DNA from 2 places in the Streptomyces qianjiangensis genome. Region 2 is predicted to be linked to the other one. Evidence: riboswitches for the same ligand, from Rfam matches in the RefSeq annotation. Region 2 holds a riboswitch; the other holds the start of a gene.
What was found. Region 2 has a riboswitch for glycine ahead of gcvP (aminomethyl-transferring glycine dehydrogenase). Riboswitches for the same ligand answer to the same signal wherever they lie in the genome.
Positions count from the first base shown of each region.

Region 1: another riboswitch for glycine. It lies ahead of gcvT (glycine cleavage system aminomethyltransferase GcvT); the one in region 2 lies ahead of gcvP (aminomethyl-transferring glycine dehydrogenase).

Region 1 covers NZ_CP106798.1:6,103,842-6,110,069, reverse strand. Annotated here, with positions in the region: gene N8I87_RS28315 (enhanced serine sensitivity protein SseB C-terminal domain-containing protein) at 121-873, opposite strand; gene N8I87_RS28310 (enhanced serine sensitivity protein SseB) at 1,013-1,804, opposite strand; gene N8I87_RS28305 (ATP-binding protein) at 1,871-2,539, opposite strand; glycine riboswitch at 2,716-2,812, shown strand; glycine riboswitch at 2,813-2,927, shown strand; gene gcvT (glycine cleavage system aminomethyltransferase GcvT) at 3,001-4,158, shown strand; gene gcvH (glycine cleavage system protein GcvH) at 4,281-4,658, shown strand; gene glyA (serine hydroxymethyltransferase) at 4,673-5,935, shown strand; gene N8I87_RS28285 (L-serine ammonia-lyase) at 6,035-6,228, shown strand, end outside.
Region 2 covers NZ_CP106798.1:1,473,687-1,479,914, reverse strand. Annotated here, with positions in the region: gene ftsR (transcriptional regulator FtsR) at 1-484, shown strand, start outside; gene N8I87_RS06710 (bifunctional nuclease family protein) at 571-1,044, shown strand; gene N8I87_RS06705 (MerR family transcriptional regulator) at 1,304-1,987, shown strand; gene N8I87_RS06700 (DNA polymerase IV) at 2,072-3,547, shown strand; gene N8I87_RS06695 (PRC-barrel domain-containing protein) at 3,658-4,029, opposite strand; glycine riboswitch at 4,144-4,239, shown strand; gene gcvP (aminomethyl-transferring glycine dehydrogenase) at 4,416-6,228, shown strand, end outside.

The sequences.
Region 1 (6,228 bases), 4.6 Mb from region 2:
GGGCGGACACCGCCAAACCGCCTATGGATGAACAAAAGCCGAAAATTCACCCAAATCTACGCGCGAAGATCTCTCCAAAGCGACAAACCCGGACATACATGCTGAAGTTGGCCGCGGGGCTCAGTACGCTCCGCTCTGTGGCAGCTGGGCCCAGTAGCCCCCGCCTGCGGCGGGAGCCGCGTGTGCCTCGCGGTCGTAGAACGGGCGGGCGCCCGCTCGCATCCACATCACGACCGGGTCGTACTCGTCCGTCATCGCCACCGTCGACACCGGCAGCCCGTCCGGTACCGCGCCGACGGACTGCTGCATCATCGCCCGCACCGAGTCGACCGCGGGCGGGGAGGTGTCGTACACGTCCAGGCCGATGGCCAGGTACGGCGCCCCCAGCGCCGGCTGCACCCAGGCCCGGCGCAGCGAGCGGACCGCGGGGGTGCGGTGGGCGTTCTGCGCGAGCAGGGCGTAGAACTGGGGGATCTCGATGGCCGGTTCGGTCAGCCGCAGCGGGCCCGCGGGCTGGCGGTCCAGGCCCGTGGCGATGCGGCGCAGGTCGAGCCAGGGGATGCCCACGCCGCCGCCGGGCGCGTGCGGGTTCAGCCAGAGGCCGTACTGGTCGGGGTAGAGCGTGCGGGCCACGTCGAGGCCGTCGACGACCTCGTACGATCTGTTCCAGCCGCTGGCCGACAGCTCCTGGGCGGAGGTGACGCAGGGGGCGTAGCCGTACCCGTCGACCTCCATGTTTCCGTACTGGGCGTCCGGTGAGCCGCCCTGGCCGTGCCACAGGAGCATCCACACCTGGCCGGAGGACGGGGTCGCGAGTGCGCGCAGCAGCGCCTCGTAGGCGTCGTAACGCCCGGGCGTGACTTGCCGCAGCATGTGCTCGACCTGTCCGGTCGCGGTGCCGCTGCCGCTCGCGCTCACCTGGTTTACCGCCTCTTCGAGAAGTTGCCCCGCGTATGGAAACAGCTTAAGCGCCCAATGGCTCGAGACCCGGTGCGCGTCGGGGAAGCGCGCTTCAGTGGCCGTGCTGATAGAAGGGGCGGACGTTCGCCCTCATCCAGTGGCCCACCGGGTCCTCCGCCACGTCGAGCAGTACGAGGTTGACCGGCCAGCGCACCGGGACCTTTCCCAGGGCCTTGCCCAGGGCTTCCAGGGGGAGGGCTCGCAGGTCGCCCTCCCACTGGGACAGTTCGACGCCCACGAACATCACCGGGTCCGCGGTCTCGATCGCGGCCAGGCAGCGGCGGGCCGTGGCGACCACGCCCGCCGCGGCGAACTCCGCCGAGGCCGCGGTGAGGAAGTCGACCGGGTCGTCCTGCCAGTCGGGTTCGAAGAGGCGGACGCGGCCGCCGGTCGAGGGTCCGTCGAGTGCGGTGCGCCCGGCCCGGCACAGCTCGGCGACCGCGGCCGGCGGGAGCGGGACGCCGACCACGCCGTCCGGGTTGACGGCGAGGCCGACCTGCGGGGGCAGACCGCGGGCGAACTCCACGGCGGGCGCGATGGTGTACGACATGTGGGAGCCGACGACCTGGCGGAACTGCTCCTCGGAGCTGAACACCGGGACGTACACCTGGCCCTCTATCTCCAGCGTGGGCAGATCGAGGGGACCGCTGTCCGGGCCGCCGCCGTTGGGCAGCGGAATCCATACGAAGGCGCGGCTCAGGACCTCGACGATCCGGGCGCCGGCCGACGGCACGCCGAGGGACGCCGACAGCACCTCCTCCAGCTCGTTGCCGGGCCATCCGCCGTGCGGATGGGGGTGCGCCTGTGCCGGGAAGTCCGTGGGGAAGTCCGCCGGGAAGTCCATCTGCCTACCGCCTGCTGGGAACCACTGGTATGGCTCGAAAGGCTAGCGGGTTCCGGTGACCCGGTTTCACCCCGCGAAGCCGATCCGGTGCAGGACGTCCGCCGCCGCCCGGTCCAGCAGCACCGCCGAGCCGCAGCCCGGGGGCAGCTCGCCCCGTTCCACCGTGCGCAGGAGGCGGGCGGCGGCCCCGCGGTGGCGCAGGAAGGCGTAGCGGGAGACGCCGCGGCCGCGCTCGCGCTGGCCCTCCAGCGCGGTGCCCGGGGTGACGTCGAGCAGCAGCAGGTGCAGGGTGCCGCCGCGGCGGCGGGCCTCGCGGGCCAGCCAGTCGCGCACCCAGGTCTGGGCGCCGCAGTCGTGCACGACGACCCCCTCGCCGGAGCGCAGGGCGCGGCGCAGCCCTGCGTAATGAGCGAGGCGGACCAGGGGGCGGTAGAGCGCGTACGGCAGGAGGCGGGGCATGCGGGCGTCCCAGCGGTCGCGGGTGTCCTGGGAGTCGATGCGCGCGCCGCGGACCGCGCGCCGCATCAGGGTGGACTTGCCGCTGCCCGGCAGGCCGGTGATCACGACCAGGTCGCGGGGGCCGAAGAGCAGGCCGTGCGGGCTGTGCCCCGCACGGTCGCGCAGATCGCGGACGACCGGTGCCGGGTGCTCGTCGCAGCGTCCACGGGCCTGGGCCGCGGGCCGCTTCGGCAGTGCCATGCCCGTGGTCGTGGCGTACGCCGTGGTCCTGTTCACCGTGATCGTCCTCCCCTTGGGCTCGGAGACCGCCTGCCCGTCGAGTGTAAAGAGAAGGTAATGCCTGGTGTCTCGCGTTTTCGTGCGCGTACTGCCACAGCCCGGTTACAGAAGCCGACCTGCCGCACGCGGGCGAGGCGTGCAATGATGTGGCCGCCAACTGCATACCGGCCGTTTGAATCCGCGCGGGAGAGTCCTCGGCAACACTGCCGGGGCGCCGAAGGAGCAAGTCCCTCCCTTGAATCTCTCAGGCACCGTTACCGCGCGGGCGAGGCACATCTGAAAAGCGGGCCGCCGTGAGGTGGCCCCACCCAAGGTGCAAGTCCTGGTCGTCCCGACAGGGGTGGTCATGGCGAACCTCTCAGGTTCCGATGACAGATGGGGAGGAACGACCTCGCCCTCCCCCACGCTCGAATTCGGCTCGCGCGGGGGACCCCATCGCCTTGGGAGACGACCGACCGATGAGCAGTACCGAACTCCGTCATACCGCGCTCGATGCGCTGCATCGCTCGCTCGGTGCGACCATGACCGACTTCGCCGGCTGGGACATGCCGCTGCGTTACGGCTCGGAGCGCGACGAGCACATCGCCGTGCGCACGAAGGCCGGCCTCTTCGACCTCTCGCACATGGGCGAGATCACGGTGACCGGCGCGGAGGCGGCGAAGTTCCTGAACTTCGCGCTCGTCGGCAACATCGGCTCCGTCGGGGTGGGCCGTGCCCGCTACACCATGATCTGCCAGGCCGACGGCGGCATCCTGGACGACCTGATCGTCTACCGGCTGGCCGAGACCGAGTACATGGTCGTGGCCAACGCCTCCAACGCTCAGGTGGTCCTGGACGCGCTGCTGGAACGTTCGTCCGGCTTCGACGCCGAGGTTCGCGACGACCGCGACGCGTACGCCCTGATCGCCGTCCAGGGCCCCGAGTCCCCCGGCATCCTGAAGTCCCTCTCCCCCAAGCACTCGACTCCGCTCGTGCAGGGAGGTGCCCCCATCGCCGACCTGGACGGCCTGAAGTACTACGCGGGCCTGCCCGGCACCGTCGCCGGTGTCCCCGCGCTGATCGCCCGCACCGGCTACACCGGCGAGGACGGCTTCGAGCTGTTCGTGAAGCCGGAGCACGCCGTCGAGCTGTGGCAGGCGCTGACCAAGGCCGGCGAGGGCGTCGGTCTGGTCCCCTGTGGCCTGTCCTGCCGTGACACGCTCCGCCTGGAGGCGGGCATGCCGCTGTACGGGCACGAGCTGACGGCCTCCCTCACTCCCTTCGACGCCGGACTCGGCCGGGTGGTGAAGTTCGAGAAGGAGGGCGACTTCGTGGGGCGCGAGGCCCTCACCGAGGCCGCCGCCCGCGCCGAGCAGAACCCGCCGCGCGTCCTGGTCGGCCTGGTCGCCGAGGGGCGTCGGGTCCCCCGTGCGGGGTACGCGGTCGTCGCCGGCGGCGCGGTGATCGGCGAGGTCACCTCGGGTGCCCCCTCCCCGACGCTGGGCAAGCCCGTCGCGATGGCCTACGTCGACGCGGCGCACTCGGCGCCCGGTACGGCGGGCGTCGGCGTGGACATCCGCGGCAGCCATGAACCGTACGAGGTCGTGGCACTGCCCTTCTACAAGCGCCATAAGTAGAGACTGATCACCGGGGCCCTCACCCCGCCCGTTTGTGATGCCGGGCACATCACCCTGCTCACCTGCGGTTTCAGTACTCCCCCAGTCATCAGCACATCCCCGCGTACAGGAGAATTCAGGCCATGAGCAACCCCCAGCAGCTGCGCTACAGCAAGGAGCACGAGTGGCTGTCGGGCGCCGAGGACGGCGTCTCGACGGTCGGCATCACCGAGTTCGCGGCCAACGCGCTCGGCGATGTCGTCTACGCCCAGCTCCCCGAGGTCGGCTCCACGGTCACCGCGGGCGAGTCCTGCGGCGAGCTGGAGTCCACGAAGTCGGTCTCCGACCTGTACTCGCCGGTCACGGGTGAGGTCACCGAGATCAACGAGGACGTCGTCAACGACCCCTCCCTGGTGAACTCGGCCCCCTTCGAGGGCGGCTGGCTGTTCAAGGTGCGCGTCGCGGACGAGCCGGCCGACCTGCTCTCCGCCGACGAGTACGCCGCCCACACCGCCGGCTGAGGAGTCGTAGACGTATGTCCGTCCTGAACACGCCCCTGCACGAGCTCGACCCGGACGTGGCCGCCGCGGTCGACGCCGAGCTGCTGCGCCAGCAGTCCACCCTCGAGATGATCGCCTCGGAGAACTTCGCTCCGGCCGCGGTCATGGAGGCCCAAGGCTCGGTCCTCACCAACAAGTACGCCGAGGGCTACCCGGGCCGCCGCTACTACGGCGGCTGCGAGCACGTCGACGTCGCCGAGCAGATCGCCATCGACCGGGTCAAGGAACTGTTCGGCGCCGAGTACGCCAATGTGCAGCCGCACTCGGGCGCCTCGGCCAACCAGGCCGCGCTCTTCGCGCTGGCCCAGCCCGGCGACACCATCCTCGGTCTGGACCTGGCCCACGGCGGCCACCTGACCCACGGGATGCGGCTGAACTTCTCCGGCAAGCAGTTCAATGTGGTCGCCTACCACGTGGACGAGGCCGGCCTGGTCGACATGGCCGAGGTCGAGCGGCTCGCCAAGGAGCACCGTCCGAAGGTGATCATCGCGGGCTGGTCGGCGTACCCGCGGCAGCTGGACTTCACCGAGTTCCGCCGGATCGCCGACGAGGTCGAGGCGTATCTGTGGGTCGACATGGCGCACTTCGCCGGTCTGGTCGCGGCGGGTCTGCACCCGAACCCGGTCGAGTACGCCGATGTCGTCACCTCCACCACCCACAAGACGCTGGGCGGCCCGCGTGGCGGCATCATCCTCGCGAAGAAGGACTTCGCGAAGAAGCTGAACTCCTCCGTCTTCCCGGGCTTCCAGGGCGGTCCCCTGGAGCACGTGATCGCGGCCAAGGCGGTCTCCTTCAAGGTCGCCGCCTCGGAGGACTTCAAGGAGCGCCAGCGCCGTACGGTCGAGGGCGCGCGGATCCTCGCCGAGCGGCTCACCGCGGCCGACGCCCGCGAGGCCGGGGTGAACGTCCTGACCGGCGGCACCGATGTGCACCTGATCCTGGTCGACCTGCGCGAGTCCGAGCTGGACGGCCAGCAGGCCGAGGACCGCCTCCACGAGGTCGGCATCACGGTCAACCGGAACGCGGTCCCGAACGACCCGCGTCCGCCCATGGTGACCTCCGGTCTGCGGATCGGTACGCCGGCCCTGGCGACCCGCGGCTTCGCGGCCGAGGACTTCGCCGAGGTCGCGGATGTGATCGCGCAGGCGCTGAAGCCGTCCTACGACGCGGAGGCCCTCAAGGCCCGGGTCAAGGCCCTGGCCGACAAGCACCCGCTGTACCCGGGGCTCTCCAAGTAGTTCACCCCGGCGCGGGCACCGCGCACACTGGAAGCGCACGTTTCTTCCGTGGGCGCGGTGCCCCACCCCTTCGCACCACCCCCGTACTGAGGAGTCACCGTGGCCATCTCGGTCTTCGACCTGTTCTCGATCGGCATAGGCCCGTCCAGCTCCCACACGGTGGGACCGATGCGCGCGGCCCGCATGTTCGCCCGCCGACTGCGCAATGAGGGTGTGCTGGAGTCGGTCGCCTCCATACGCTCCGAGCTGTACGGCTCCCTCGGCGCCACGGGCCACGGCCACGGCACGCCCAA
Region 2 (6,228 bases):
CAAGGTGATCCGGGAGCACCTGGACGCCATGGAGCGTGGCGAGGCCGTGCAGCTGCCCGTCGTGGGGCGTCAGCGGGACGGCGAGACCGTCCTGGAGCCGTGCGACACGCCCACGGCGGCCAGGATCGGCCGGGCCGAGCTGCTGGAGGCCGCGAAGATCGACGAGAGCGCCCTCGAGGAGTGGGAGTCCTACGGGCTCATCGCTCCGCTCGAGGGCGGTGTGTACGACGCGGAGGCGGTCACCGTGGCCTCGCTCGTCGCCGAGCTGGGCCGGCACGGGATCGAGCCGCGCCACCTGCGGGTGATGAAGGCCGCCGCGGACCGCGAGGCGGGCCTGGTGGACCAGGTGGTGGCCCCTTTGAAGCGGCACCGCAACCCGCAGACCAGGGCCCACGCCGAAGCGCGTACGAAGGAGCTGGCGGTGCTCACCGTGCGGCTGCACGCGGCCCTGGTGAAGACCGCTCTCGGGGTGCGTCTGCCGTGAGCGGCGGCGGCGTTCGACAGGCCGTATCGGCCACCCGTTCCCGGCCCGACTACCCAAACGTCCCGAGCACGGCCTAGGGTTGCTGTGTGAACGAGCTCGATGTCGTAGGTGTCCGGGTCGAAATGCCCTCCAACCAACCGATCGTGCTCCTGCGCGAAGTGGGAGGCGACAGGTACCTCCCCATCTGGATCGGGCCGGGGGAGGCGACGGCGATCGCCTTCGCCCAGCAGGGCATGGCCCCCGCGCGACCGCTGACCCACGACCTGTTCAAGGACGTGCTCGAGGCCGTCGGCCAGGAGCTCACGGAAGTACGCATCACCGACCTGCGTGAAGGCGTCTTCTACGCGGAGCTGGTCTTCGCCAGCGGGGTCGAGGTGAGTGCCCGCCCCTCCGATGCCATAGCGCTGGCCCTGCGTACCGGAACGCCGATCTACGGCAGCGACACGGTGCTCGACGACGCGGGCATCGCGATCCCGGACGAGCAGGAGGACGAGGTCGAGAAGTTCCGCGAGTTCCTCGACCAGATCTCACCCGAGGACTTCGGCACCAGCAGCCAGTGAGGGGGCGGCCGATCCTGCGGACGCGGTCCGTGACCGGCCGGTCGGCGCCCTGTTACGGGCGGGATGCCGGCAAATGCCACCGGCCATTGAGAGCGTCCTACGGACCCCCGCGAGAGCATTCGGCTAGCCTTTCCCCGCGGTGGGGCACGGGAAACCACTCCTAGGGTGATTATCACTCGGCGTGCCGAGTGTGGCGATCGTTGACGCACCCCTGGTGACTGCCTACCGTCGAGAAGGCAGGTCAAGGACGGAGGTCGGCGTGAGAAGCAGCGGCGACGGTACGGCTGGGGGTGCCCCCGGACGCGGGTTCGGGGAGAGCGGTCCGTACCCTCCCTCAAGCTCTCAGCTGCGTTCGAGCAGGGGGTACGCCCATCCCGGCGGCGCGGTCGGCCACGTCCCCCAGCGGCCCTCGGCCGTGCCGAACAGCAAAGGGGCGGGGCCCATGGCGTCCGAGGAGATCGGCTACCGCGGTCCGACGGCCTGCGCGGCCGCCGGCATCACCTACCGGCAGCTCGACTACTGGGCCCGCACGGGTCTGGTCGAGCCGAGCGTGCGGCCCGCGTACGGGTCGGGCACGCAGCGTCTGTACAGCTTCCGGGACGTCGTCGTCCTGAAGATCGTCAAGCGGTTCCTGGACACCGGGGTCTCGCTGCAGAACATCCGTACCGCCGTCGTGCACCTCAGAGAACGCGGTTTCCGCGACCTGGGGCGCATGACGCTGATGAGCGACGGTGCCACGGTCTACGAGTGCACCTCGCCGGACGAGGTGCACGCCCTGCTCCAGGGCGGTCAGGGCATCTTCGGCATCGCGGTGGGCGTGGTGTGGCGGGACGTGGAAAGCGCGCTCTCCCAGCTGCACGGTGAACGCATCGACACGGGCGAGACCCTTGTGGGGCACAACCCCGCCGACGAGCTCGCGCGGCGGCGCAACCGGGCCGTCTGAGGAGAGGTCCCCGGGCGCGGCCGACCGCGCCCCGTCCCGTTCCTTTCCGGGGCGTTGTCAGTGGCGTGGTGCAGCATCGGAGTTGTGAGAAACGCGCCCACGATCCTGCATCTCGACATGGATGCCTTCTTCGCCTCGGTGGAGCAGGCATCCAAGCCGAGCCTGCGCGGGAAGGCCGTCGTCGTGGGCGGGCTCGGACCTCGCGGAGTGGTCGCCACGGCGTCGTACGAGGCGCGGGTCTTCGGGGTCCACTCGGCGATGCCCATGGCCCAGGCGCGTCGGCTGGCTCCGAACGCGGCGTATCTCGTGCCGCGCTTCAGCCTGTACCGGACGGTCAGCGAGCAGGTGATGGGGCTGCTGCGCGAGCTGTCCCCCCTGGTGGAGCCGCTGAGCCTGGACGAGGCGTTCGTCGATCTGGAGGCCGGGGGAGCGGCCTGGGACGAGGAGTCCGCACGGCTGGCCGGGGCCAAGCTGCGCGGGGACATACGGGCCGTCACGGGGCTCACCGGGTCGGTGGGGCTCGCGGCGTCGAAGATGCTCGCCAAGATCGCCTCCGAGCAGGCCAAGCCGGACGGGCTGGTGCTGATCGAACCGGGGACCGAGCGGGCGCTGCTGGGCCCGATGTCGGTGCGGACGCTGCCAGGGGTCGGCCCGGCGACGGGCGACCATCTGCGAAGAGCCGGGATCACCACGGTGGACGAGATCGCCGAGGCGGGCGAGGACGAGCTCGTACGGCTGCTGGGCAAGGCTCATGGGCACGGGCTGTACGCCATGGCGCTGGCGCACGACGAGCGGCCCGTGGTGGCCGAGCGGGAGACCAAGTCGGTCTCGGTCGAGGACACGTACGACGTGGACATCCACGACCGGCTCAGAGTGGGTCTTGAGGTGCAGCGGCTCGCCGAGCGGTGCGTACGGCGGCTGCGCGGGGCCGGGCTGTCGGGCCGGACCATCGTGCTGAAGGTGCGGCGGTACGACTTCTCCACGCTCACCCGGTCCGAGACGCTCCGTGGGCCCACGGACGATCCGGCGGTGGTGCGGGAGGCCGCCGCGCGGCTCCTCGACTCGGTGGACACGACGGGCGGTGTACGGCTGCTCGGCGTGGGCGTCTCCGGACTCGCCGACTACACACAGGAGGACCTCTTCGCGCAGGCGGCGGGCGAGCGGGCCGACGTGGTGCCGGAGGAGAGCGTGGCCGAGCCGGAGCAGGACATCCCGGCCCCTGCCGAGCGGCACTGGTCGCCCGGTCATGACGTGCGGCACACCGAGTACGGACACGGCTGGGTGCAGGGCAGCGGACTGGGCCGGGTCACCGTGCGCTTCGAGACGCCGCACTCGGAGCCCGGGCGGGTGCGGACGTTCCGGGCCGACGACGGGAACCTGGAGCCGGCGGATCCGTTGCCGTTGGTCCTGGGAGCGGGGGAGGGAGACGCCGAGCGGGGCTCCGGGCGAGCCCGGGTCGGGGAGGGTGGGGGCGACGTGGCCGAGGGCGGATCAGGGGTGGCTCGCGGCGGGCCGGAGCGGAGCGTGGGGGAGCCTCGGGCCGCGACCACGCCGCCGTGAGGCGGTCGCCGGGACCCGGATGGGTTGCCGGCGTGTGAGACGGGCGCGGAAGGCATGGAGGCTGCTCCGGCCCGCCCTGCTGTTTCCTCGGTCACCCCACCCGTTCGGCCTCAGGCCTCGTCCGTGCCTGCCAGGTTGCCGAAGTCGTGGTCGGGGAGTCGGGGCGGTGGGGCCACGTCCAGGCCGTAGTGGTGGTAGAGCTGGAGCTCCTGCTCCGGGGAGAGATGGCGGCCCACACCGAAGTCGGGCGCGTCCTTGATGAGGGCTCGGTCGAACGGGACGTGGAGGGTGCCCTCGACCAGTTCACTGGGCTCCAGCGGGACGAACGCGTCCCGCGAGAACAGACCGGTGCGTATGGCCGCCCACTCCGGCATGCCGGTCGCGTCGTCGAGGTACACCTCGTCGATCGTGCCGATCTTGGTGCCATTGCGGTCGAACGCCTTGCGGCCGATCAGGTTGCGCGGATCGATGTCGGTCTGCACGGGCCCTCCACTTGGTCGCAACTCATCCGTAAGCACTACAAAAGAGCACAATCAAGGAGGCGGCCACTCGAAGGCCCGGGCGTTGACCTCGCTGGTAGTCTTGCAAACGGCTGCTGACCCCGTGCGGGAGAGTCCTCCGGACACCATCGGAGGCGCCGAAGGAGCAAATCCTCCCCGGAATCTCTCAGGCTCACGTACCGCACGGACGAGGTCACTCTGGAAAGCAGGGCGGGTGTCGACGGCTTCCGCTCTCACCGACGGTGAAAACCGGTGCCCTTCGGGCGACCCGGTGAAGCTCTCAGGTTGAGATGACAGAGGGGGAGGCCGTCGGGGTGCCCGTGCCGGGGTGCCCCTCGAAGGTCGCGTCAGACCAGGAGGCCTCCGCAATGACCGCCCAGCGCATTCCGCTCACCGAGCTCGAACAGGGCATCCCCTTCGAACAGCGCCACATCGGGCCCGACCAGGAGGCGCGGGCCAAGATGCTCGCGCACGTCGGTTACGGCTCGCTCGACGAGCTCACCGCCACCGCGGTGCCGGATGTGATCAAGAACGCCGACGCGCTCGATCTGCCGGGCGCCCGGACCGAGGCCGAGGTGCTCGCCGAGCTGCGCTCGCTCGCCGACCGCAACCAGGTGCTCGGCTCGATGATCGGACTCGGGTACTACGGGACCTTCACCCCGCCCGTCATCCTGCGCAACGTCATGGAGAACCCCGCCTGGTACACGGCCTACACGCCCTACCAGCCGGAGATCTCCCAGGGGCGCCTCGAGGCCCTGCTGAACTTCCAGACCATGGTCGCCGACCTCACCGGCCTGCCGACCTCGGGCGCGTCCCTCCTCGACGAGGGCACGGCCGCCGCCGAGGCGATGGCACTGTCCCGGCGCATGGGCAAGAACAAGAAGGGCCTGTTCCTGGTCGACGCGGACGCGCTGCCGCAGACCGTCGCCGTGATCGAGACCCGCGCCGAGCCGGCCGGCGTCGAGGTCGTGGTCGCCGACCTCAGCGGCGGTATCCCGGCCGAGATCGCCGAGCGCGAGATCAACGGCGTGCTCGTCCAGTACCCGGGCGCCTCCGGTGCCGTACGGGACATCAAGCCGATCGTCGACCAGGCGCACGAGCTCGGCGCGCTCGTCACCGTCGCCGCCGATCTGCTCGCCCTGACCCTGCTGGTCTCGCCGGGCGAGCTCGGCGCGGACATCGCCGTCGGCACGACCCAGCGCTTCGGCGTGCCGATGGGCTTCGGCGGACCGCACGCGGGCTACATGGCCGTGCACGAGAAGTTCGCGCGCAGCCTGCCCGGGCGCCTCGTCGGCGTCTCCGTCGACGCCGACGGCCACAAGGCCTACCGGCTCGCCCTGCAGACCCGCGAGCAGCACATCCGCCGCGAGAAGGCGACCAGCAACATCTGCACCGCGCAGGTGCTGCTGGCGGTGATGGCGGGCATGTACGCCGTCTACCACGGGCCGGAAGGCCTCAAGACCATCGCGCGCCGCACCCACCGCTACGCCACGATCCTCGCCGAGGGCCTCAAGGCCGGCGGCGTCGAGATCGTCCACGGCGCCTACTTCGACACGCTGACCGTCAAGGTCACCGGCCGCGCCGACGAGATCGTCGCCGCCGCCCGGGACAACGGCGTCAACCTCCACCGGGCCGACGCCGACCACGTCTCCATCGCCTGCGACGAGACCACCAACCGCGCCCAGCTGGCCGCCGTGTGGTCGGCGTTCGGCATCGAGGGTGACATCGAGGCGCTGGACGCGGCGACGGCACAGGCCCTGCCGGGCGCGCTGCTGCGCTCCGACGCCTACCTCACCCACCCGGTCTTCCACGAGCACCGCTCCGAGACGGCGATGCTGCGCTACCTGCGCAAGCTGGCCGACCGCGACTACGCGCTCGACCGCGGCATGATCCCGCTCGGCTCCTGCACCATGAAGCTGAACGCGACCACCGAGATGGAGCCGGTCACCTGGCCCGAGTTCGGTCAGCTGCACCCCTTCGTGCCGGCCGAGCAGGCCGAGGGGTTCCTCACGCTCATCCGTGAGCTGGAGGAGCGCCTCGCCGAGGTCACCGGCTACGACAAGGTCTCCCTGCAGCCCAACGCCGGCTCCCAGGGCGAGCTGGCCGGTCTGCTGGCGGTCCGTGGCTACCACCGCGCCAACGGCGACGAGCAGCGCACCATCTGTCTGATCCCGTCCTCCG